Regions from separate parts of the Solwaraspora sp. WMMB335 genome, predicted to be linked through region 1. Evidence: riboswitches for the same ligand, from Rfam matches in the RefSeq annotation. Region 1 holds a riboswitch; each other region holds the start of a gene.
The links. A riboswitch is a leader RNA that binds a small molecule or an ion and turns the genes downstream of it on or off. The one in region 1 is predicted to bind cobalamin.
Positions count from the first base shown of each region.

Region 2: another riboswitch for cobalamin. It lies ahead of ACN27F_RS33465 (ribonucleoside-diphosphate reductase subunit alpha); the one in region 1 lies ahead of cobN (cobaltochelatase subunit CobN).
Region 3: another riboswitch for cobalamin. It lies ahead of metE (5-methyltetrahydropteroyltriglutamate--homocysteine S-methyltransferase); the one in region 1 lies ahead of cobN (cobaltochelatase subunit CobN).

Region 1 is NZ_JBMHMF010000001.1:470,469-478,296, reverse strand. It holds gene ACN27F_RS02065 (family 10 glycosylhydrolase) at 1-452, opposite strand, end outside; gene ACN27F_RS02060 (DUF305 domain-containing protein) at 532-1,317, opposite strand; gene ACN27F_RS02055 (lytic polysaccharide monooxygenase) at 1,302-2,051, opposite strand; gene ACN27F_RS02050 (hypothetical protein) at 2,134-2,598, opposite strand; gene cobN (cobaltochelatase subunit CobN) at 2,622-6,242, opposite strand; cobalamin riboswitch at 6,300-6,427, opposite strand; gene cobG (precorrin-3B synthase) at 6,545-7,828, shown strand, end outside.
Region 2 is NZ_JBMHMF010000001.1:7,827,363-7,835,190, reverse strand. It holds gene ACN27F_RS33485 (FAD/NAD(P)-binding protein) at 1-177, opposite strand, end outside; gene ACN27F_RS33480 (tryptophan halogenase family protein) at 167-1,801, opposite strand; gene ACN27F_RS33475 (hypothetical protein) at 1,788-3,014, opposite strand; gene ACN27F_RS33470 (ATP-binding protein) at 3,198-5,579, opposite strand; cobalamin riboswitch at 5,898-6,105, shown strand; gene ACN27F_RS33465 (ribonucleoside-diphosphate reductase subunit alpha) at 6,246-7,828, shown strand, end outside.
Region 3 is NZ_JBMHMF010000001.1:7,818,970-7,826,797, forward strand. It holds gene ACN27F_RS33435 (MmgE/PrpD family protein) at 1-909, opposite strand, end outside; gene ACN27F_RS33440 (short-chain fatty acyl-CoA regulator family protein) at 1,076-2,485, shown strand; gene ACN27F_RS33445 (hypothetical protein) at 2,723-3,025, shown strand; gene ACN27F_RS33450 (MerR family transcriptional regulator) at 3,054-3,803, shown strand; gene metE (5-methyltetrahydropteroyltriglutamate--homocysteine S-methyltransferase) at 3,857-6,094, opposite strand; cobalamin riboswitch at 6,209-6,420, opposite strand; gene ACN27F_RS33460 (ribonucleotide-diphosphate reductase subunit beta) at 6,474-7,451, opposite strand; gene ACN27F_RS33465 (ribonucleoside-diphosphate reductase subunit alpha) at 7,523-7,828, opposite strand, start outside.

The DNA of each region.
Region 1 (7,828 bases):
TCGTAGTAGAGGCCGCCGGCGTAGGGGAGTACCCAGCCGGGGTTGCGTCGCGCCGGATGGCTGTCGGCCAGCCGGGCCGGATCCGGGTGGCTGGCGACCCGGTACGGGTTGAACCAGGCGTGCAGCTCCAGGTTACGTGCGTGTGCCTCGTCGACCAGGAAGCCGAGCGGGTCGTAGCCGGGGTCACCGCCCTGGCGCCCGGTGAGCACCGCCGACCATGGCTCGTACGCCGACGGCCACAGCGCGTCGGCGCTCGGCCGCACCTGCACCACGACGGCGTTCATGTGCAGCTGCCCGGCCAGGTCCAGCCAGCCGCGCGCCTCGGCCTGCTGGGCGGCCGGGGTGAGCCCTGGACGGCTGGGCCAGTCCAGGTTGGCCGCCGTCGCGATCCACATGCCGCGGAACTGCCGTTTCGGCATGGCAGGATCGGTCGGGCAGGGCACATCGTTCATGACCGACATGGTGGGCATGCCGGTCATCAACGAGCTAGCCGTGATCCGACACGGTGCCGTGGCACCGGTTCGCCGGAGCTCAACCCAGCAGGCCGAGCAGGTGGGTGATCTGCGCCGACCGGGACCGGTCGAGCTGGTCGGCGAACTGCCGGACCTGCGGGTTCACTCCGGTGTCCCGCACGGTGCGGGCGAGTTCGACCGCGTAGTGCTGGTGGGCGATGAGGATGTTGACGAACGTACGGTCGAACTCGTCGGGCGCGGCGTCGGCGAGCAGCGCCACGTCGGCGGCGGTGGTGCCGTGCGCCACGTCGTGCCCGCCGTGCGGGTCGGCCGAGCCGTCCCCGGCTGGCCCGTCGCCGGTCGACCCGTTGGCTGGCCCGTCGCCGGCCGGACCGTCGTTGCCGGACGAGCCGATCGGCGGTATCACCGGCTGCCCCCAGCCGATGAGCCAGCCGGTCATCGTCTCCGTCTCGCCGGCCTGCGTCACCGCCACGGCGGCGGCCAGCATGCGCAGCTGTGGATCGCTGGCCCGCTCGGCGGCGATCCGGGTCAGTTCGGCGGCCGCCGCGTGCTGGGTGAGGGTCTGCCGCAGGAACGTGACGTCGGCGTCGTTGAATTCGTCGGCGTCGGTGAACTCGTCAGCGGTCGGCGGGACCCCGGCCGCTGACGAGCCGGTGGCCTGGGCACCGGGTCCCGGCCCGGTCCCCGCACCGATGGCATCACCGGTCGCGGCGGCGCCGCAGCCGCTGACGGCCAGCAGGGCGACGGCCAGCAGGGCGACGGCCAGCAGGGTGCCCATGCCGGTGGCGGCGAGACCCCGGCGGGTCGGCATGGGCACCGGTGCGCCGGTCAGAGCCGTTGCCACAGCGCCGGTACGTTCGGGGGTTCCCAGCCGACGAGGGCGGTGTGTGCCTGGCGGCAGCGGTAGCTGGCGCCACCGTAAGTGACCGTCGCCCCGACCTGGTAGGTGGTGCCCGGCGTCCAGGTGCCGCCGGGCTGGCCGGGCGGGCTGGTCGGGGCGGGCGTGGTCGGTGGCGCGGTGGTCGGTGGGGGAGGCGGGGCGGTGGTCGGCGCCGGGCCGCCTCCGCCGCCGATCTGCACGTCCACGCACGAGTAGAACGCGTTCGCGGTGTCCGCGATGTTCCAGATGGCCAGGACGGTCTGCCGGCCGCTGCGGCCACCGAGGTTGACCTGGTGCGAGACGGTGGCGTTCGGTTGCCGGCCGCCGTCGTCGAACACCGCGATCCGGCTGCCGCCGATGTAGTACTCCCAGGTGCTGGTCGAGTGCCGGGCGGTCAGCGTCCAGGTGAAGGTGACCGAGTTGCCGACCTGGGTCGTCGGCCAGTTGACGCTGGTGTCGTTGAGGATGGCGAACCGAGCCACCCCGCCGTGGCAGGTGCGCTGGCCCTTGGGCCCTTCGACGCTCTGGGGCTCCCAGACGATGGCGCCGCAGTCGGCCGGGACCCGGCCCTGCGCGCACATTGCCTGTCTGCTGGCTGGGTAGGAGATGTAGCCGTGGGCCTGGGCGGGGGTGGCGACCAGCAGGGTGCCGAGCACGGCGCCGGCCGACAACAGGGACAGGGTGATCCGTCGTCGCATGAGGGTCTCCGGGCAGGTGAGATCGGAAGGTGCGGGTCCGGCCGGGCCACCGCAGCTAATGTAAGGATTATTAACTGTAAACTCAGTTAATCAAGACTTTCAATAGCTGCGCCGGGTCCGGCGCGCCGCCGCCCAGGTAGGACCGACCCACGTAGGAACGACCCGGGCGGGTCAGCCCACGGTCCGGCCGTGCCCGTCCGGCCGTGTGCACGGCCACCCCGGATCGGCCCCGCCCCAGGTAGAGCAGCGCGCCGGGGGACAGCTCCACCCCGTCGGTCAGCGCCCGCTCCGGCAGCGCCACCCACAACTGCAGCCCGTGTATCACCGGCGGATGCTGCGGCGGGATCTGCATCCCCGGCCGGCCGGCGACGTCGTCCGGGCCGAAATCGCCGACGAAGCACCACGCGCCGACCATCCGCCGGGGCCGGCGCACCGTCGTGTACCGGCCCAACGGCACGTCGTGTCCGGGCAGCAGCACGCTGTCCGGCTCGACCCCGGTGGCGACGGCCCCGCCGTACCGGGTGCTGCGCGGTGCCGGGGTGCCCATGCCGGCGACTGTACGCCCGGTGCTCAGCCGGTGCGGTCCTCCAGATCGCCCTCGGTGCGCAGGAACACCTCCCGCAGCCCGTCCAGGGTCGCCGGATCCGGGTACTCCCACAGCTTGCGGTCGGCCGCCTCCAGCAGCCGCTCGGTGATGCCGTGCAGCGCCCACGGGTTCGACTCGGTCAGGAACCGCTGGTTGACCTCGTCGAGCACGTACGTCTGGGCCAGCTGGTCGTACATCCAGTCGGCCACCACCCCGGCGGTGGCGTCGTAGCCGAACAGGTAGTCGACGGTCGCGGCCAGTTCGAACGCGCCCTTGTAGCCGTGCCGGCGCATCGCCGCGAGCCAGCGCGGGTTCACCACCCGGGCGCGGAAGATCCGGGCGGTCTCCTCGTGCAGCGCCCGGGTGCGCACCGCCTCCGGTCGGGTGCTGTCGCCGACGTACGCCGCCGGGGCCGACCCGGTCAGTGCCCGGACCGTGGCGATCATGCCGCCGTGGTACTGGAAGTAGTCGTCGGAGTCGGCGATGTCGTGCTCGCGGGTGTCGATGTTCTTGGCGGCCACCGCGATCCGCCGGTACGCCGACTCCATCTGCTCGCGGGCCGGCGCGCCGTCGAGGTCGCGGCCGTAGGCGTAGCCGCCCCACACCGCGTACACCTCCGCCAGGTCGGCGTCGTCGCGCCAGCTGCGGCTGTCGATCAGCTGCAGCAACCCGGTGCCGTAGGTGCCGGGCCTGGATCCGAAGATGCGCATGGTGGCCCGCCGCCGGTCGCCGTGCTCGGCCAGGTCGGCGCGGGCGTGCGCGGCGACGAAGTTCACCTCGTCGGGCTCGTCGAGCGCCGCCACCATCCGCACCGCGTCGTCGAGCAGCGCCACCACGTGCGGGAACGCGTCGCGGAAGAAGCCACTGATCCGCACCGTCACGTCGATGCGGGGCCGGCCCAGTTCGCCGGCGGGAATCACCGCGACGCCGGTCACCCGCCGCGACGCCTCGTCCCACCGCGGCCGCACGCCGAGCAGCGCCAGGACTTCGGCGATGTCGTCACCGGCGGTGCGCATCGCGGAGGTGCCCCAGACGCTCAACCCGACCGAGCGCGGCCAGTCGCCGGTGTCGGCCCGATAACGGGCCAGCAGCGAATCGGCCATCGCCTGCCCGGTCTCCCAGGCCAGCCGGCTCGGCACCGCCTTGGGATCCACCGAGTAGAAGTTGCGCCCGGTGGGCAGCACGTTGATCAGCCCGCGCAGCGGCGACCCGCTCGGACCGGCCGGCACGTACCCGCCGGCCAGCGCGTGCCGGACGTTGGCCAGCTCGTCGCTGGTGCGGGCCAGCCGGGGCACGATCTCGGTCGCCGCGAAGGTCAGGATCCGGGTGACCAGCGCGGCCCGCCCGTCGTCGCCACCGAGCACACGCGTGGCGACCTCGGCGCCGGCCTCCGGCCGCCAGCCGTCGTCCTCCATCGCCGTGACCAGCTGTCGGGCGGTGGCCTCGGCGGCGTCGGTGCCGTCCCGGTCGGATCCGGTCTCGTCGAGGCCGAGCGCCTCACGCAGGCCGGGCAGCGCGGCGACCTGGCCGGCCCACATCTGCCGGGCGCGCAGCATCGCCAGCACCAGGTCGACGCGGGCCTCGCCGCGCGGGGCGGCGCCGAGCACGTGCAGCCCGTCGCGGATCTGCACGTCCTTGACCTGGCACAGCCAGCCGTCGACATGCAGCAGGAAGTCGTCGAACTCGGCGTCGTGCGGCCGGTCGGCCAGTCCGAGGTCGTGGTCGAGCCGGGCGGCCTGGATCAGGGTCCAGATCTGTGCCCGGATCGCCGGCAGCTTCGCCGGGTCCATCGCGGCGATGCTGGCGTGCTCGTCGAGCAGTTGCTCCAGCCGGGCGATGTCGCCGTAGCTGTCGGCCCGGGCCATCGGCGGGATCAGATGGTCGATCAGGGTGGCGTGCGCCCGCCGCTTGGCCTGGGTGCCTTCGCCGGGGTCGTTGACCAGGAACGGGTAGACGAGCGGCAGGTCGCCCAGGGCGGCGTCCGGGCCGCAGGCCGCGCTCAGCCCGACCGTCTTGCCGGGCAGCCACTCCAGGTTGCCGTGCTTGCCGACGTGGACCACCGCGTGCGCCCCGAACCCGTGCGCCAACCAGCGGTAGGCGGCCAGGTAGTGGTGGCTGGGCGGCAGGTCCGGGTCGTGATAGATGGCCACCGGGTTGGCGCCGAACCCGCGCGGCGGCTGCACCATCAGCACGACGTTGCCGGCCCGCAGCGCGGCCAGCACGATCTCCCCGTCCCGGTGGCGGGAGCGGTCCACGTACAGCTCGCCCGGTGGCGGGCCCCAGTGCCGCTGCACCTGTGCGCGCAGCTCAGCGGGAAACTCGGCGTACCAGCGGCGGTACTCGGCGGCCGGCACCCGGACCGGGTTGCCGGCCAACTGTTCCTCGGTGAGCCAGTCCGGGTCCTGCCCGCCGGCGGCGATCAGTGCGTGCATCAGCGCGTCGCTGTCGCCGTCGACCAGCCCCGGCAGAGCGTGCGGGCCATCGGTCGGGCCGACGTCGTAGCCGTCGTCGCGCAGTGTCCGCAGCAGCGCGAGCACGCTGGCCGGAGTGTCCAACCCGACCGCGTTGCCGATCCGGGCGTGCTTGGTCGGGTACGCCGACAGCAGCACCGCGATCCGCTTGGCCGCTGGCGGGACGTGGCGCAGCGTGGCGTGCCGGACCGCGACGCCGGCCACCCGGGCGGCCCGCTCCGGGTCGGCGACATAGACCGACAGCCCGTCGGCGTCGATCTCCTTGAACGAGAACGGCACGGTGATCAGCCGTCCGTCGAATTCGGGGATGGCGACCTGGGTCGCCGCGTCCAGCGGGGACAGCCCCTCGTCGGTGGCCGCCCAGCCGGCCCGGGAGCCGGTCAGGCACAGACCCTGCAGGATCGGCACGTCCAGCTCGGCGAGCGCGCCGACGTCCCAGGCGTCGTCGTCACCGCCGGCACCGGCGCTCGCCGGGCGGGTCCCGCCGGCCGCGAGGACCGTGACGACCAGCGCGTCGGCGCGACGTAGCGTGGTCAGCAGCTCCGGATCGGGAGTCCGCAGCGAGGCGCAGTAGACGGGCAGCGCGTGGGCACCGGCCTGCTCGATCGCGGTGCACAGTGCCTCGACGAACCCGGTGTTGCCGGCCAGATGGTGTGCCCGGTAGTAGAGCACCGCGACGGTCGGGCGTTCCGCGTCGGCGGCTGCCGCGGGCCGCTGCAGCACGCCCCAGGCCGGAGCCGGAGCCGGTGCGGCGAAGCCGTGCCCGGTGAGCAGGACCGTGTCGGACAGAAAACGGTGCAGCTCGGCCAGGTTGGCCGGACCGCCGTGGGCCAGGTAGGCGTGCGCCTCGGCGGCGACGCCGGCCGGGACGGTGGACAGCTCCATCAGCGCGGCGTCCGGTGCCTGCTCGCCGCTGAGCACCACCACCGGTGTCGGCCCGGCGAGCAACGTGTCCAGGCCCTCGGCGAAGGCCCGCCGCCCGCCGAGCAGCCGGACCACGACGAGGCCGACGCCGCAGAGCAGGCCGGGCAGGTCGTCGAGATCGAGCCGGGCGGGGTTGGCCAGTCGCCAATCGGCGCCGCTGGCCCGCCCACTCAGCAAGTCGGTATCCGAAGTGGACAGCAAAAGCATCATCGGACGCCCGGTCCTCCCTCGGGGTCCGCGCCCCGGGTCGTCGGTCGTGGCGGCCGGAGTCTCCTGGCTCCCGGATCGACGCTCGCCCCGGCCTTCCCGCCCGCATGATCGCGGGCCGTGGCCGTGGATGGGGTCCGCTTCTCGGTGACAGTGGCGGGACCGCGCCGGACTCACACCGGCTTCCTCCACTCGCCGCCGCACATGGCTACCGACCACTGTCCTGACTCACCGACGCGGCGTCAAGATGTGATCTGACCGCCGTGACGGCGTCGTCACCCCGGGCGGCCCGTAGTATCCGCCGCGTGCCACCGTCACCGCCGTCGCGCCGCGACCTCGCCGTCGGACCGGGCCGCAGCGGACCGGACGCCTGCCCCGGCGCGCTGCAACTGCACCAGGCCGCCGACGGGGCACTGGCCCGGATCCGCTGCCCCGGCGGGCTGCTGACCGCCGCCCAGCTCACCGCACTCACCGAGGCCGCCGGCAGCACCGGCGCCGGGTACCTGGAGCTGACCAGCCGGGCCAACGTACAGCTGCGTGGCCTGTCCGCCGATGCCGCGCGGCTGCTCGTCCCCCGGCTGACCGCGGCCGGCCTGCTGCCGTCGGTCAGCCACGAACGGGTCCGTAACATCGTCGGCTCCCCGCTGTGCGGCGTCGACGCGGTTTCCGTGTGGGACGTACCGGCACAGGTGCGCGCCCTCGACGCGGCGGTCTGTGCCGATCCGCGGCTCGCCCGGCTGTCCGGGCGGTTTCTGTTCGCCGTGGACGACGGACGCGGCGACACCGCCGCCGCCCGACCCGACATCGCCCTGCTGCCCGACGAGTCAGGGCAGGTCACCGTCCTGTTGGCCGGTGCCGACCACGGCGTACGGACCGGTCGGGACACTGCGGTTGCGCTGGCCGTCGCCGCCGCGAACGCCTTCCTCGACGAACAGGTCGGCAGCCAGGACGGCAGCGACGTGGCCGCTTGGCGGCTGGCCGACCTGGCGGAGCCCGTGCTGCGCCGGGTCGGCACCCGCCTCGCCGCCCATCCGGCGGCCCGCCCGACCGGTTCGGACCAGCGCCAGCGTCACCGGTCCGGACCGGGACGGTCGACCGACATGTCGGCCAGGGCCGCGGCCGGCGTTCTGGCCCGGCCCGACGGCGGCTACGGGCTGGCCGTGGTCGTGCCGCTGGGCCGGCTGCGCGTCGAACAGGCCGAGCTGCTGGCCGCCGCCGCTGGCGACAATGGTGGTGCTGGCCACGGTGACCTGCGGCTGACCCCGTGGCGCGCGGTGGTGCTGCCCCGGGTCGCCGACGCCACCGGCTGGGCGCGGCGGCTCGACGCGGCCGGTCTGGTCACCGAACCCGACTCGCCCTGGCTCGGCGTCACCTGCTGCGCCGGCCGGCCGGGCTGCGCCCGCTCGCGGGCCGACGTACGGGCCGACGCCACGGCCGTGCACGCGGCACCGGTCGGGCCCGCGGCACCGGCCGGGCACGCCGGCCGGCTGCCGGTGCACTGGATCGGCTGTGAACGCGGTTGCGGTACTCCCGGCGGTGCGGTGGTGCGGGTCCTCGCCACCGGCGACGGCTACCAGGTCACGACACCT
Region 2 (7,828 bases), 7.4 Mb from region 1:
GTTCACCAACGCCGTCCCGCCGCAGGGCCGGTAGGCCCGGCCAGGACCAAACCGTCCGGTGTGGTCGAACACGGTCACCTCGGTCCCGGCCGTCGGTGCGACGGACCGGGCAAGGGTGTCCAGCACGCTCGTCCCGGCCGCGCCCGCCCCCACCACCGCGATCCGGTCACCGGCCATGGAACTGCTTCAGGTACTCGTACGTCGTGGGCAGTGACGCCACCAGTTCCGTCTGCTGCTTGCGCATGTCGGCGAGCAGTGGCCGGGCGGCCGCGACCGAACCCGGCCGGTACGCCAACGACGGCAGCGGCCGGTCCGGCAGGACGCCGAGCCCGGCGAGCACGCAGTAGTAGTTGTTGTTGGTCCAGAAGTTGCGGAACTCCGCTTCGAAGTTGGTGTAGTAGCTGTCCTCGTCGGTCACCGGCATGTTGACCACCATGCCGGCCCGGTACATCTCGATCTTCTCCTTGATCGCGTCGGCCAGGTGAAGATCCTTGTTCGCCTTCCAGAACGGGGTGTCGGTGCGCGGGGAGAAGTAGAAGTGTGCCTGGATGAAGTCTCGGCAGTCGTCGAACATCCGCTCGATTTCCTTGTTGAACTGCTCGATCAGCACCGGATCGAACCGACGGTCCGGAAAGTTCTTGGCCAGCTGGAAGATCGCGCCGGTGATGAAGTAGATTCCGGTCGACTCAAGGGGTTCCAGAAAGCAGGACGACAGGCCGATGCTGACCACGTTCTTGACCCAGGTACGCCGGTTGCGGCCGACGCGGAACCGGATCCGGTTGAAGTCGGTGTTCGTCGGGTCCAGTCCCCACAACGCGCTGAACTCGTTCACCGCCTCGTCCTCACCGGCGAATCGGCTGGAATAGACATAGCCAGTGCCGAATCGGCCGAGCATCGGGATCTTCCACGTCCACCCGGACGACATGGCGATCGCCGAGGTGAACGGCTCCACACCGTGTACCGCGTCGTCATGCGGCACAGCGGTGGCGACCGCGCTGTCGTTGAGTAGATGATCACTCATGTCGATGAACGGCTCCGCCAGTGCCTGGTTGATCAGCAGGCCCCGAAAGCCCGAGCAGTCGACGAACAGGTCGCCCTCGATCGTCAGGCCGCCGCTGGTCCGCAGCGCGGTGACGAACCCCCGCTCGTCCTGGACGACGTCGGTCATCTGGTCGCTGATGTACTGTACGCCCTGCTTCTGTACGGAGAACCGGCGCAGGTAGTCCGCGACGAGGTTCGCGTCGAAGTGCCAGGCGTAACGGGTCGCGCGCCGGCCGTCGAGCCAGCGTGGCGACTTCAACGCGTCCATCGCCGGCGGCTCACGGAAGCAGGCGTACGTGAAGTCCAGATCGGTGCGGCCGTGGTAGTAGTCGTTGAACCAGTAGTGCGACAACGGGACCTGGTCGTGGTTCGGCAGCACCCCGAACGCATGGTAGAAGTAGTCCTGCTTGCCGTTCACCAGTCGGCGTGGGGTCGGCTCCCCGATGCCTGGGCTGCGCCAGTTCACGAACTTGATCGCTGATTTGAAGCTGGCGTTGCACTCCCGCATCCACTTTTCCTCGGGTACGCCGAGGAAGTCGAAGAACGCGGTCTGCAGGTTCGGGATGGTCGCCTCGCCGACGCCGATCCGGGGTACCGCGGGTGCCTCCAGGACCGTGATCGACGTCGTTCCCTGCAGCGCCTTGCCGAGGTACGCGGCGGTCATCCAACCTGCGGTGCCCCCGCCGAGAATGACCACCTTGTTGATCCTGTTGCCGGTGTCGTCCGCAGCGCTGTGCGCGTGGTTGTCATGGATGTGCACGGTGTTCGTCCTCGGGTTCGGCGGCGGGCAGCCGGATCGGCAGACTGGTGAGCGCGGGAAGGTTGACGTTGTCGTTGAGCGGTGCCGGTTCGGCGGTCACGGCGACGGGGTGGACCTCGGCGAGCCGGTCGAACATCACCGTCGCCTCCAGTTCGGCCATGGCGGCACCGGCGCACCGGTGTCGGCCGTAGCCGAAGGCCAGGTGCCGCAGCGGTTCGGTGGAACTCAGCGACCAGTTCGCGGCGGCGAGCACGACGACGACGGCGTCGCCGGGCTCGATCAGGCAACCGCCGAGTTCCACCTGGGCGGTGGCGATCCGGCCGACGAATCGCGACGGGGTCACGTGCGCGAGCGCGGCGGCGACGGACGGGATCGGCGTGCCCGGTCTGCTCAACGCGTCCTGCAGCGTCAGGGTGAGTAGACCCGGCATGGTCTGGTGGGCCGAGGCGATGAGCATGACGAGGTTCGACGCGATGTCCGCGTCGTCGAACCCGCCCGCCGCGTCGGCTGCGGCGACGAACGCCCCGGCGCCGTCGTCACGAGGACGCTCGCGGCGCTCGCGCACCAGCTCCAGGGCGTACTCGTAGAGCACGTGGGCCTTGCGGCGCACCTCCTGCGCCGTGGTCGGGTGCAGCCCGCTGACGATCTCGGTCATCGCGTCGGAGCCGGCGAGCACCATCGGTAGGTCCTTCTCGGGGATGCCGATGAGCTTCGCCGCGACCAGCAACGGGAACCGTTGTGCGACCGCACCGGCGAAGTCCAGCGTGCCCGCTGCCCGCGGCAGCAGTTCGGCGGCGAGTTCGCGCATCCACGGTTCCAGCGCCTTGATCCGCCGCGACGACAGCACGGACTGTACGACCTTCTTCAGTCGCAGGTGTTCGACTCCGTCCTTGAGGAGCAGCATCCGGGCGGCGACGTCGGTGAGGTCCGGCTGCCCGTCGGCCGGCGCGTCATCTTCGGTGTAGGCGGCCCGGTGCGACGAGAACCGGTCGTCGGAGAGCGCCGCCTGCGCCTCGGCCGGGCCGCAGACCAGCCACGCGGCCACGTACGGGTCCCAGTGCACCGGCCGGCTCGCGGCCAGCGCCTCGAACAGCTCGCGGGCCCGGCCGGCAGCGGTGGTCAGCGAGTAGATGCTCAGCGCACGTGGGCAGGCCGCCGCCCGCCGGTCCAGTAGTCTGTCCGATTCCCCATCCAGGATCTCCCGCGAGGTCATTGCATTCCTTTTCGTCCGCCGTGACGGCAACTAGTGGGAAAACAATCGATGACGTTTCTGCCCGGCGCGGTTGCGGGCACCTGGCGATCTCACCAGCATCGTCGCGCGTCGCGCTCGATGCATTTATCTTCCTCAGTGCGTGACGTGGCGGCATCCCCCGTGCGGCGTCATTGTGGATGAGCGTTACGAAACCTGCACGACAGCGATGTACCAGACCGCGATCTGCGTGCGCGAACGCAGATCGAGTTTGCTGCGGATACCGGCCAGGTGGGTCTTCACCGTGCTCGCCGAGACACGGAGCCGCCGCGCGATCTGCGCGTTGGTCAGGCCGGCCGCGACCAGCGCGGCAACCTCCTGCTCCCGACCGGTGAGCTGCGACAGCCGGTGCGTCGGCGGTGCCGTCTCGGCACGCGCGTGCCCGTCGAGTGCGTGCGCCACAAGATGATCGGGCGTCAGGTTGACGCCGTACGTCACCGACGCGACCGCCTTCGCCGCGCCGAGTGCCTTCGCGACCGCGTCCCGCACCGGCTCGACCCGTCGCAGCCAGGCCGGTTCCACGTCGAGGCCGAGCGCCGCACGACCGGCGGCGGCCCCCGCGAACAGAACGGACGCCCGGTAGTCGTCGCCGCGCCGCGCCGCTACCAGCGCCATGGCCTCCAGGCTGTACGCCGCGTAGTACCCGTGCCCCGACGTCGCTTTGAGCGACGACACGAACGCCGACTCCGCCGCTGCCACCTCGCCGTCCATCAGATGCAGCAGTCCGGAGGTGTGCAGCAGGGCACCCCGCATCCGCAGGGAGAGCGCCTCCGTGGCCGTCAACGCCTGTCCGACCAGGACCTTCGCCTCGTCCCGGGCACCGGCCAGCACCAGGGCCCACGCGAGGTTGCGCAGGCACATCGGTCGTTCGTGCGCGACCGCGTGGCGCACACAACCGCGATACGCCTCGATCGCCAGCTCGAACTCGTCCCTGAACAGGTGGATACGGCCGAGGATGTCCAGGGCTCGGGTCATCTGGCTGGGTACCGCACGGTGCGTGGCGATCCGGACGGCGTCGACCGCCAGCCGTAGCGCGCCCGGATAGTCGTGTTGCAGCGTGGTCAACCAGGCCAGGGTGGACAGCGCGTCGCAGTGGTGCGCGGTCGTCCGCCCCGAGTCGAGCTCGATCGCCCGTCGAAGCACCCCGACCCCGTCGGCGTTCTGGTGCAGGTGCCACCACATCCTGGCCAACGCGACCGCGAGGATCGTGTGCCGTTCGTCGGAGCTGCTCGCGGTGTGTTCGACCGCGACGAGCAGGTTGTCACGCTCCCGCAGGATCGCGACGGACGCGGGTCCACCGAAGAACAGGCTACTGGCCGTCGGAGCCGCGATCCTCGCGAGCTGCCCGGCCAGCCGGTCGCGAACCTCCGGCAGTTCGCCTCGGGCGGCCAGCCGGTCGAGACCGAAGTCACGGACGGTGTTGAGCAGTCGGAATCTCAGCTCATCGGGCTCCTCGCCAGCCGATACCCGCTGCACCAGCGATTTCGCTTCCAGCGACAGCAACACCGGCAGGACCGGGGTCGCCGAACCGGCCACCACGGCGGCCATCGCCGGGTCGAAATCGCTTTCCAGCCCGCAGATCCGGCGAAAGACCCGCCGCTCGGCGGCGGTCAGCAGGCGATAGCTCCAGGCGATCGCCGCTCGTAGCTCCCGATGGCGTGCCGGACCGGTGGGTACGTCCCCGGCCAGCAGGCTGAGCTGGTCGGTCAGGCCCGCGAGGACGTCGGCCAGCGGTACGGCACCGACCTGACGGGCGGCCAGTTCGATGGCCAACGGCAACCCGTCCAGCCGGCAACAGATCTCCGCCACCAACGCGGCGTTCTGTTCCGTCACCGTGAACTCCGGATCGCCGGCCCGCGCCCGGTCCACGAACAGGCGGACCGCGTCCGCACCGACGACGGCGGCCTTGCCACGCCCCTGCCCCGGTTTCGGTAGCGACAGGACCCCGAGCCGCAGCGGCACCTCACCGCGAAAGCCGAGCGGTTCCCGGCTCGTGGCCAGTATCCGCAGCCCGGCGCATCGCGCCAGTAGCAGTTCGGTCAGCTCGGCGCACGCGACCGCGAGATGCTCGCAGTTGTCCAGCACCAACAGGCAGCGCCGGACGGACAGCCGGTCGACGATCGCGTCCAGCAGCGGCTGCCGCCTGCCATCCACGCCGAGCGCGGCGCCGACCGCGGCGAGCACCTGCCCCGGCCGCCGCACCGAGTCCAGCAGGACGAAGTGGATCTGCCGGCCACGCAGCGACTTGACGAACTCCTGCGCCATTCGGGTCTTGCCGACACCTGCCGGTCCGATGATGGTGACCAGCTGAGCTGCCGGCATCCGTTGCCGCAACAGGCTCATCTCGCGGCGGCGGCCGACGAACCGGTTGGGGTGGGCCGTCGATCCGGCGGCGGTCCTCGGACCCGGGCGGCTGCGACGTCGGAAGGCCCGCTGACGACAGGCGTTCGAGCAGTATCGGGCCGGTCTGCCGGCGTCGGCGGCGGGCGCCAGCGTGGCACCGCACATCTCGCAGGTCCGTTCCGTCACAACGCAGCTCCTCACGTCGGACTTCCCGCTTGCTGGTGCCGCGACCACCCGCGCCGGAGTTGGCCGATATTCGAACCGTTACCCGGACCACACGACGGTGACAGAACGGGCAGATTACGTAACGCGGAACATACTTGGGCGCACGGTCGAATCGTTCGGCCCTTCGATTGCGGTTGCCGTCCCCGCCGGTCGATTGCGGTTGCCGTCCCCGCCGGTCCCGCACGATCCGTCGGTCACCCGAGGCAAGCTTCGGGTGACTCAGCGCCGCGACACGCCGACACAGCATTTGGTGTTGCCATCTCTCCGTCGCACCCATATATGGTGTTACCCGCAGCTGGTTCGATTGCCGCTCCACGGCAGTCGAGGCAAGAGGGAACCCGGTGCGAGTCCGGGACTGCCCCGCAGCGGTGAGTGGGAACGACCGCCGTCATACAGCACTGGGCCCGGCAGGGCCTGGGAAGCGACGGCCAGTAGGCACGCTACGACGCCCACGAGTCCGAAGACCTGCCAGCGCGCCGTACGCGTCGCGTGCGGTGGTCGGAGGTCGCGCGGGACGGCCGACGCCATCAGCCGGCCGACGCTGGCGGGTCGCCCGCCAGCGCGTGGTCCGGTGGCGTCGCCCTGCGTGCCTGTCCGACCTTGGTGAACAGGCATGAGGAGGGGGACATGACCACGACGCGTGAACAGGTCGCGCCGGCTCAGCCGGTGCCGCAACGGGTAGGACCGCAGCCGGCGTCGGAGCAACGCCGGCAGGTGATGCAGGTTCGCAAGCGTAACGGCGACACCGAACCGGTGGACGTCAACAAGATCGTCAAAGCGGTCGAGCGCTGGGTCGCCGACCTGGCCGAGGTCGATCCGCTGCGGGTGGCGACCAAGACGATCAGCGGCCTGTACGACGGAGCCACCACCGCCGAGTTGGACAAGCTGTCGATCCAGACGGCGGCGGAGCTGATCGGCGAGGAGCCGCAGTACTCGAAGCTGGCGGCCCGGCTGCTGGCCGCGTACGTGGACAAGGAGGTCCGCGGGCAGCAGGTGGCGAGTTTCAGTCAGTCGATCCGGTACGGCCACGAGCTCGGACTGATCGGCGACGACACCGCCGCGTTCGTGGCCCGCAACGCCCGCAAACTCGACGACGCCGTCGACCTCGACGGTGACCGCCGATTCGAGTACTTCGGGCTGCGTACGGTCGCCGACCGGTACCTGCTGCGGCATCCGCGGTCCCGCCTGGTGGTGGAGACGCCACAGTACTGGCTGTTGCGAGTAGCGTGCGGACTGTCGCAGACCCCGGGTGAGGCGATCGCCTTTTACCAGCTGATGTCCAGCCTGGCGTACCTGCCCAGCTCACCGACGCTGTTCAACTCGGGCACCCGGCACACCCAGATGTCCTCCTGCTTCCTGGTCGACTCCCCCCGCGACGAGCTCGACTCCATCTACGAGCGGTACCACCAGGTGGCGAAGCTGTCGAAGTTCTCCGGCGGGATCGGCATCTCCTGGTCCCGGGTGCGCGGTCGAGGTGCGCTGATCCGGGGTACGAACGGCAAGTCCAACGGCATCGTGCCGTTCCTCAAGACGCTCGACGCCGGGGTGGCGGCGGTCAACCAGGGTGGTCGCCGCAAGGGCGCGGCCTGTGTCTACCTGGAGCCGTGGCATCCCGACGTCGAGGAGTTCCTGGAGCTGCGGGACAACACCGGCGAGGACGCCCGGCGCACGCACAACCTGAACCTCGCCAACTGGATCCCGGACGAGTTCATGCGCCGGGTCGAGGCGGACGGCGACTGGTCCCTGGTCGACCCGTCCGACGCGCCCGAGTTGCCCGATCTGTTCGGTGCGGCGTTCGACGAGGCGTACCGGACGGCCGAGAAGAAGGCGATCCGGACGGTCAAGGCCCGGGAACTGTACGGGCGGATGATGCGCACCCTCGCGCAGACCGGCAACGGCTGGATGACGTTCAAGGACGCCTCGAACCGGCTGTCCAACCAGACCGGGGCGCCTGGCAACACGATCCACCTGTCGAACCTGTGTACCGAGATCCTCGAGGTCAACAGCGACACCGAGACCGCCGTGTGCAACCTGGGGTCGATCAACCTCGGTGCGCACGTCACCGTGGCCGGCGTCGACTGGGAGAAGCTGCGCGCGACGGTCCGTACCGCCGTGATGTTCCTCGACCGGGTGATCGACATCAACTACTACCCGGCGCCGCAGGCAGCGGCGTCGAACCCACGCTGGCGACCGGTCGGGCTCGGGCTGAT
Region 3 (7,828 bases), 7.3 Mb from region 1:
GCGCATCGCGCGGGCGAGGTCGATCAGCGCCTGCGCCTGGTACTCGGCGGAGTGTTCCTTGGTGTAGGTGCGCAGGATGGCGCGTAACGGCTCGCCAGCTGCCGGCAGCGGTACCGTGTACGTGGCCTCGGGCCCGTCCAGCAGCCAGGCGATGAAGCCGTCCTCGCCCTCGTAGATCGGGGCCGGTGCGGCCTCGCCTCGCATCGCCCGGTCGACGGCCTCGATCGCTGCCTTGCCCGCGAACGCCGGCGCGAACGCCTTCCACGAGGAGATGTCGCCCTTGCGGGACTGTCGGGTCGCCGTGGTGGTGTGCACGGCCTGGCCGATCGCCTGGTAAACCACCTCGGTCGGCAGTCCCAGCAGGGCGCCCAGTCCGCTGGCCGTGGCCGCGCTCAGGTGCGCCACATGGTCGATCTTGTGCTTGTGCAGGCATATTCCGGTCACCAGAGCCACCTGTACCTCGTAGGCGACCAGCACGCCGCGCAGCAGGTCCGCGCCGGTGGCACCGGTGTGCTGGGCGACAGCGAGCAGCGGTGGAATGTTGTCGCCCGGATGGGAGTAGTCCGCGGCCAGGTAGGTGTCGTGGAAGTCCAACTCACGTACTGCCGTGCCGTTCGCCCAGGCGGCCCATTCCGGGGACACCCGTAGCGCGGGATCGGTGCCGAAGACCGACGCGCCGGGCACGGCGCCGTGTGGGCGAGCCTGCGCCCGGGCCACCGCCACCGGGCGTCGTGACACCGATGCGACCGCCACCGCCGCGTTGTCGATGACCCGGTTGACAGCCATGTCCACCGCCTCGGCGTCCAGCGGCGCGCCGACGGTGGCCAGTTCGGCCAGCCGCCAGGCCAACTGCCGGTCGCGGGGCAGCCGCTGCGCGCTGGGCGAGACACGGACGAGATGATCGATCAACGGGACTCCTCAAGCTTCGCCGTCACCCTGCCAGGCTCACGCGCCGGGACGGCCTGCGTAAAGATCTGGAAGTTGTGTACTTCTCACTGCGCCACCGGCAAACCTGCAATTCTTGCAAACCTTGTAAGTGTTATGTTCGCAACGCGGCTCGGGTGCGGAGGTGACGATGGCCGTCGGAAGAAAGCTGTACGCGCATGCCAAGCTGCGCCGGCTCCGTCGCGAGCACGGTCTGACCCAGGCCGAACTCGCCCGCCGCCTCGACATCTCCACCAGTTACCTGAACCAGATCGAGAACAGTCAGCGCACGCTGACCGCCGCCGTCCTGCTGCGCTTGGCGGAAGTTCTCGGCGTCGATCCCGAGTACTTCGCCGACACCGACGCCGAACGGCTCGGCGCCGACGTGCGCACGGCGCTGGCCGATGAGGCCAGCGCCGTGACCGTCGACCCGGTGGAGGCTGCCGAACTCGTCCGTGACCACCCCCTGGTCGCGCGAGCCCTGGTCGCCCTGCATCAGCGCTACCAGGACGCCGCCGCCCGGGTCGCCGCCCTCGCCGGACCCACCGACGTCCCGCCCGGCCTCGGCGAACCGCACGACGTCGTACGTGACTTCTTTTACGAGCACTACAACTACTTCGATCAGCTGGACACCGCTGCCGAACAGCTCGCCGGTCGGCTCCGGCTGTCACCCAGGCGGGCGACCGAGATTCTCAGTCTTCACCTGTTCGACCAGTACGGCGTCCGGGTAGCGATCTCCGCCCCGGTCGCTGCGGCCGAGATGCGGCGATTCGATCCGGAAACCCGCGTACTTCATCTGGCCGCCAACTACACCGATGGGCAACGGGCCTTCCAACTCGCCACCCAACTGGCGTTTCTTGCGCACAGCGACCTGATCACCGAACTGGCGGCCGGTGTCGGCCACGGCCCGGCCACCGCCCTGGCCCGCATCGGACTCGGCAACTACTACGCCGGTGCACTGCTCATGCCGTACGGCGATTTCCACCAATCGGCGGAGGACCTCCGTTACGACGTCGAGTTGCTCGCCGGACACTACGGGGTCAGCTTCGAGACCGCCTGCCATCGGCTCAGCACCCTGCAACGCCCGACTCGCCGGGGCGTGCCGTTGTCCTTTCTGCGTGTCGACCGCGCCGGCAACATCTCCAAGCGTCAGTCCGCGACCGATTTCCACTTCTCCCGTCTTGGTGGCACCTGCCCACTGTGGATCATCTACGAGGCGTTCACGTGTCCCGGGCGGATCCTCACCCAGGTAGCCGAGATGCCCGACGGCAAGAGATACTTCTGGCTCGCCCGCACCGTCGTTCACGGTGGTCGGGGTCACCACAGCCCACGCAGCGTCTTCGCGGTCGCCCTCGGCTGCGAACTGCGGCACTCCCATCGCCTGGTCTACAGCGACAGCATCGCCGTGGACGACCCGCGTACGGCTACCCCGATCGGCCTGGGCTGCCGAATCTGCGAGCGTCGTGACTGCGCCCAACGTGCCCGGCCCCCCGCAGCCGGCCGATTGGTCATCGATGAGAACCGGCGTACGGTCATTCCCTACGCCGTGGACCGGCGATAGCCGATCATCCGGCCCCTGCCCGATTCGCGTGGCGGCGCCTGTCGACGGCAACAGGCCGGAAACAGGTCCCGGTCGACGGGCGCTATCCTGGCTCCGCAGCCGGTCCGCCGTGGCATTCAGGCATGGCGGCGTGAGAGGGAGGGGCGGGTTGGCGATCGGCGGTGCCACCATGTACGCGGCCGCGCCCGATCACTCGCGCCTTCTGCCGAGTCGCCACCGCTCGCGGAAGGGACTGAGGTGAACCCGTCACCGACCGACCGGAATCCGGAGTCCACGGCTGACCAGGTGGTGCCGGTGGCCGACTACGAGCGCCTCACCGCCGCTCGACGTCAACTCGGCGCGCGTGGAGCCCGGCTCCGCGGCCTGACGCACCAGGCACGGGTGCTGACCGGGCTGGTCGCGGAGATCGAGCAGGTTCTCGCCGAGACGCCGGCCCGCTACGCGTCGTCCGGAGCTACCGATAGACGGATCAGTGGCCCGGTGCGTTCTTCGCCCTCTCCGGCGACGCGGCGAACCACGCCGCCTCAACCGACGCCGTGATCTCCCACCGTGCCGACGGTGAACGACGATATCACCGACGACACTGCGGAGCTGGCACCAGCGGTACGGGCTCGGACCCAGCGGTCATCAGGCCGGCCGGCACCGCCGCTACACCTCACACGACGTCGCCGTGCTGACGCTGATGGCCCGGTTGACCGCGCATGGCCTGCCCGCTGCGGAGGCCGCGCAGCGGGCCCGCCGGGAAGCGGCCATCCCCTCGGTCGAACATCCACGTGGCGACCGCAGTACCCACACCGTGGCCCGCGGGCTCGCCCGGGCCGCCCGCCGCCTGGACGTGTTGAGCGTACGAGAGGCACTGATCCTGTCGGTCAGCACCTATGGGGTGTTGCACACCTGGCACACCCTGGTCGGTCCGGCCTTCACCCAGATCAGCCGTGCCCGGTACAGCGAGCCGCGCAAGACGCTCGCCCGCCGCGTTCTCGCCCGCTGCCTGACCGAGACCTTCGCCATGGTGCCTCGGCCACCAGCCGGTTCCCCGGTGCGGGTTCTGCTCGTCGCCGTCGACCATCGGCGCGACACCGTGGCTCTCGACGCCTTGGCCGCCGCCGTCGTGGTGTGGAGTCACGCCTGGAGTCCAGGCGTCTGCGACCTGCTCACGGCGCTCACCGGCACGCCGGGCTGGCGGCCGACGATCATCGCTGGCGGACAGGGCTGGCCACCGCACGGCGGCCCATCGCCGACGCCGACGGTGGCCTGCCGCAACCTCGCCTCCGCCGTGGCTACCGTCGCCAGGCTCGCCGGCGATCGCGCGGGCTGAGCGGACCGCCGGACGGACCCCGGCCACAGCGGGGCCCGTCCGGCGCGGCATCGTCAGCGTTCACGTACCTCGGCTGCGGCCGCGACGAGGTGCCGCAGCGACGCCTCGACCTCGGAGTAGCCGCGGGTCTTGAGACCGCAGTCCGGATTGACCCACAACCGTCGGGCCGGGACCGCCGCGACGGCGCGGCGCAGCGCCTCGACCACCTCGTCGTGCGGGGGCACCCGTGGCGAATGGATGTCCCACACCCCGGGGCCGACCCCACGGCGGTACCCGATCGCGGCGAGATCGTCGAGGACCTCCATTTTCGAGCGGGACGCCTCGATGCTGGTCACATCGGCGTCGAGGGCGTCGATCGCGGTGATCACCTCGGCGAACTCGGAGTAGCACAGGTGGGTGTGGATCTGCGTGTCTTCGGCTACCCCGCTGGTGGCCAGGCGGAACGCTGCCACGGCCCAGTCCAGGTACGCCTTCTGGTCGATCTTGCGTAGCGGTAGGGTCTCCCGCAGCGCGGGTTCGTCGACCTGGATGACCGTGATTCCGGCGGCTTCCAGGTCGTGGCACTCGTCGCGAAGGGCGAGCGCGACCTGGTCGGCGGTGTCCGCGAGAGGCTGGTCGACGCGGACGAACGACCAGGCCAGAATGGTGACCGGGCCGGTGAGCATACCCTTGACGGGCCTGCTGGTCAGCGACTGGGCGTAGGTGGACCAGTCGACCGTCATCGGTGCCTTGCGGGCCACGTCACCGTAGATGATCGGCGGGCGCACGCAGCGGGAACCGTACGACTGCACCCAGCCGTGCTCGGTGGCGGCGAACCCGTCGAGTTGCTCGCCGAAGTACTGGACCATGTCGTTGCGTTCCGGCTCGCCGTGCACGAGCACGTCCAGGCCCAGCTGCTCCTGCAGGCGGATGACGTGCGCGACCTCGTCGCGCATCCGTTGGACGTAGCCGGCCTCGTCGAGGGTGCCGGCCCGGTACGCGGCGCGGGCCTTGCGCAGCTCGACGGTCTGCGGGAACGAACCGATCGTGGTGGTCGGCAGCTCCGGCAGCCCTAACCGCTCCTGCTGCCGGGCCGACCGCGACGGGTAGTCGCCGCGCTGGCGGTCGATGGGACGCAGCGCCGCGAGGCGTTCGCGTACGCCGTCGTGTCGCCACCGCGCCGGCGCGGTGGGCAGCGGCGCGGGCAGCTGTGTGGTGCCGTCGCGGAGCGCGCGGCCGAGCAGGACGACCTCGTCCACCTTCTGCCGGGCGAACGCGAGCCGCCCATGCAGCTCGGGATCGAGTCGGGTCTCGACGGACAGGTCGACCGGAACGTGCAGCAGCGAGCAGGACGTCGACACCGCGACGTGGTCGGCCAGCCCGGAGACGGTCGCTCCGGTCGCCACCGCGGTGCGCAGATCGGTACGCCAGATGTTGTGTCCGTCGACCAGCCCGGCGACGACGGTCCTGCCGCGCAGCGGGCCGGCGGCGGCGAGCCGGTTGAGGTTGCCCGGCCCCGCGACGAGATCGAGCCCGATCGCCTCGATCGGGGTGTCCAGCAGGGCGGGCAGGACGTCGCCGAGTTCGCCGAAGTAGGTGGCGACGAAGATCTGCGGCCGCTTCGAGACCCCACCGAGCCGGGTGTACGCTCGGCGCAGGGCGTCGATCTCGCTCGGGCTGCGGTCGGCGACGTAGCCGGGCTCGTCCAGTTGCACCCAGGCAACACCCGCGTCGGCCAGCGCGGCGAGGATCTCGGCGTACGTCTCGACCAGGTCGTCGAGGCGGGCGAACGGATCGTCGCCCTTGGCCAGCAGCAGGAAGGTGGCCGGCCCGACCAGCACCGGTCGCGTGGTGACGCCCAGATCGAGGGCTTCGGCGTACTCACGTAGCGGCTTCGCCGGGTTGGCCGAAAAGGTGGTGCCCGGCACGATTTCCGGTACCAGGTAGTGGTAGTTGGTGTCGAACCACTTCGTCAGTTCCAACGCGGGCTCGGTGTCGACGCCGCGGGCCATGGCGAAGTACGTGTCCAGCTCGGACAGACCGAGGCGGGTGAACCGGTCGGGGACCGCGCCGACGGCGACGGCGGTGTCAAGGACCTGGTCGTAGTAGGAGAACGTGTTCGACGGAATGGCGTCGAGCCGGGCGTTGCGCAGGATCTGCCAGACCTCGGCGCGCAGCGCGGCGGCCGTGGCCTCCAGCGTGTCGGCGTCGACGGTACCGGCCCAGTAGGCCTCGACGGCCTTCTTCAGCTCGCGGTTGGCGCCGATGCGCGGGTACCCGAGCACGGTGCTCTGACCGAATGCGGTACTCACCACAGAGTCCTTCCCTCGAAGTGCCCGGCGGGCAGGGGAAGGCGGGAGGAAGACAGGCGATGCCGCTGGCTTCCGCCCTGGTCCTCCCGAGAGACCGCCGGCGGCGCACGCCGGGCGGTGTGCGCAGCGCTGGCAGGTCTTCGGACTCGTGGGCGTGACACAGGTCGCCTACTGGCCGTCGCTTCCCAGACCTCGCGGTCCAGTGCTTCGTTGACGGCGGTCGTTCCCACTCACCGCTGCGGGGCAGTCCCGGTCTCGCACCGGGTTCCCTCTTACGACGTCCCTGCCCTGATGGGGCGGGACGAACCAGCACCACCCGCCATCGTACGGGCCCGACCCCCGGATTCGGGCGAGGGCGTCCGAGGTACGGGACAGCCGATCAGAAGTCGTCGTCGAAGCTGACCGAGCCGGTCACCCCGACCTGGTACGCCGAGACCCGTCGCTCGAAGAAGTTCGACAACTCCTGCACGTCCTGCAGCTCCATGAAGGCGAACGGGTTCTTTGACCCGTACACCGGCTCGATGCCGAGCACGGCCAGCCGCCGGTCCGCGACGTGCTGTAGGTACTCCCGCATGTCGGCCAGCGACATCCCGGAGACGCCCTGCTCGAGCAGATCCGCGGCGAACTGGACCTCGCATTCGACCGCCTCGGCGAGCATCTGCGTGACCTGCCGTTCCATCTCGGCGTCGAACAGGTCCGGTTCTTCGCGGCGTACCGTGTCGACCACGTCGAAGGCGAACGCCATGTGCATCGACTCGTCGCGGAACACCCAGTTGGTGCCCGACGCGAGTCCGTGCAGCAGCCCTCGTGAACGCAGGAAGTACACGTACGCGAACGCGCCGTAGAAGAACAGCCCTTCGATACAGGCGGCGAAGCAGATCAGGTTGAGCAGGAACGCCCGCCGGTCGTCGCGGGTGCGCAGCTCCCGCAGCTCGAAGATCGAGTCGATCCACTTGAAGCAGAACTCGGCCTTGCGGGCGATCGAGGGAATGTTCTCCACTGCGGCGAACGCGGCGAAACGCTCCTTTTCGTCCGGCACGTAGGTGTCGAGCAGGTTCAGGTAGAACTGAACGTGCACCGCCTCCTCGAACAGTTGCCGGGACAGGTAGAGCCGGCCCTCCGGGGAGTTGACGTGCTGGTAGAGGTTGAGCACCAGGTTGTTGGCGACGATGGTGTCACCGGTGGCGAAGAACGCCACGAGCCGGGAGACCAGGTGCTGTTCCGCCGGCGTCAGCTTGGCCAGATCGGCCAGGTCGGAGTGCAGGTCCACCTCCTCGACGGTCCAGGTGTTCTTGATCGCGTCGCGGAACCGGTCGAAGAACTGCGGGTAGCGCATCGGTCGCAGGGTCAGATCCATGCCGGGGTCGAGCAGCAGGTGCCGGGTACCCGCGCTGGCGCTGGTGGTCGTGCCGGCTTCGGAAACGGTGGTCACTGGCAGGCCTCACAACTTTCGGGGTTTTCCAGGGAACAGGCCAACGCCTCATCGGCACGTACCGGGAGTTCGTCACGTACCGAGATGTCGTCACGTACCGAGACGATCGGCGTGACCGCCGGCGCGACGGAGACGGTGGCCTGCTGGATCCGGGTCGCCGGGCGCGACCGCAGGTAGTAGGTGGTCTTCAGCCCGGACTTCCAGGCGTACAGGTACATCGACGACAGCTTGCCGATGGTCGGGGCGCTGATGAACAGGTTCAATGACTGGGACTGGTCGACGTACGGCGCGCGGGCGGCGGC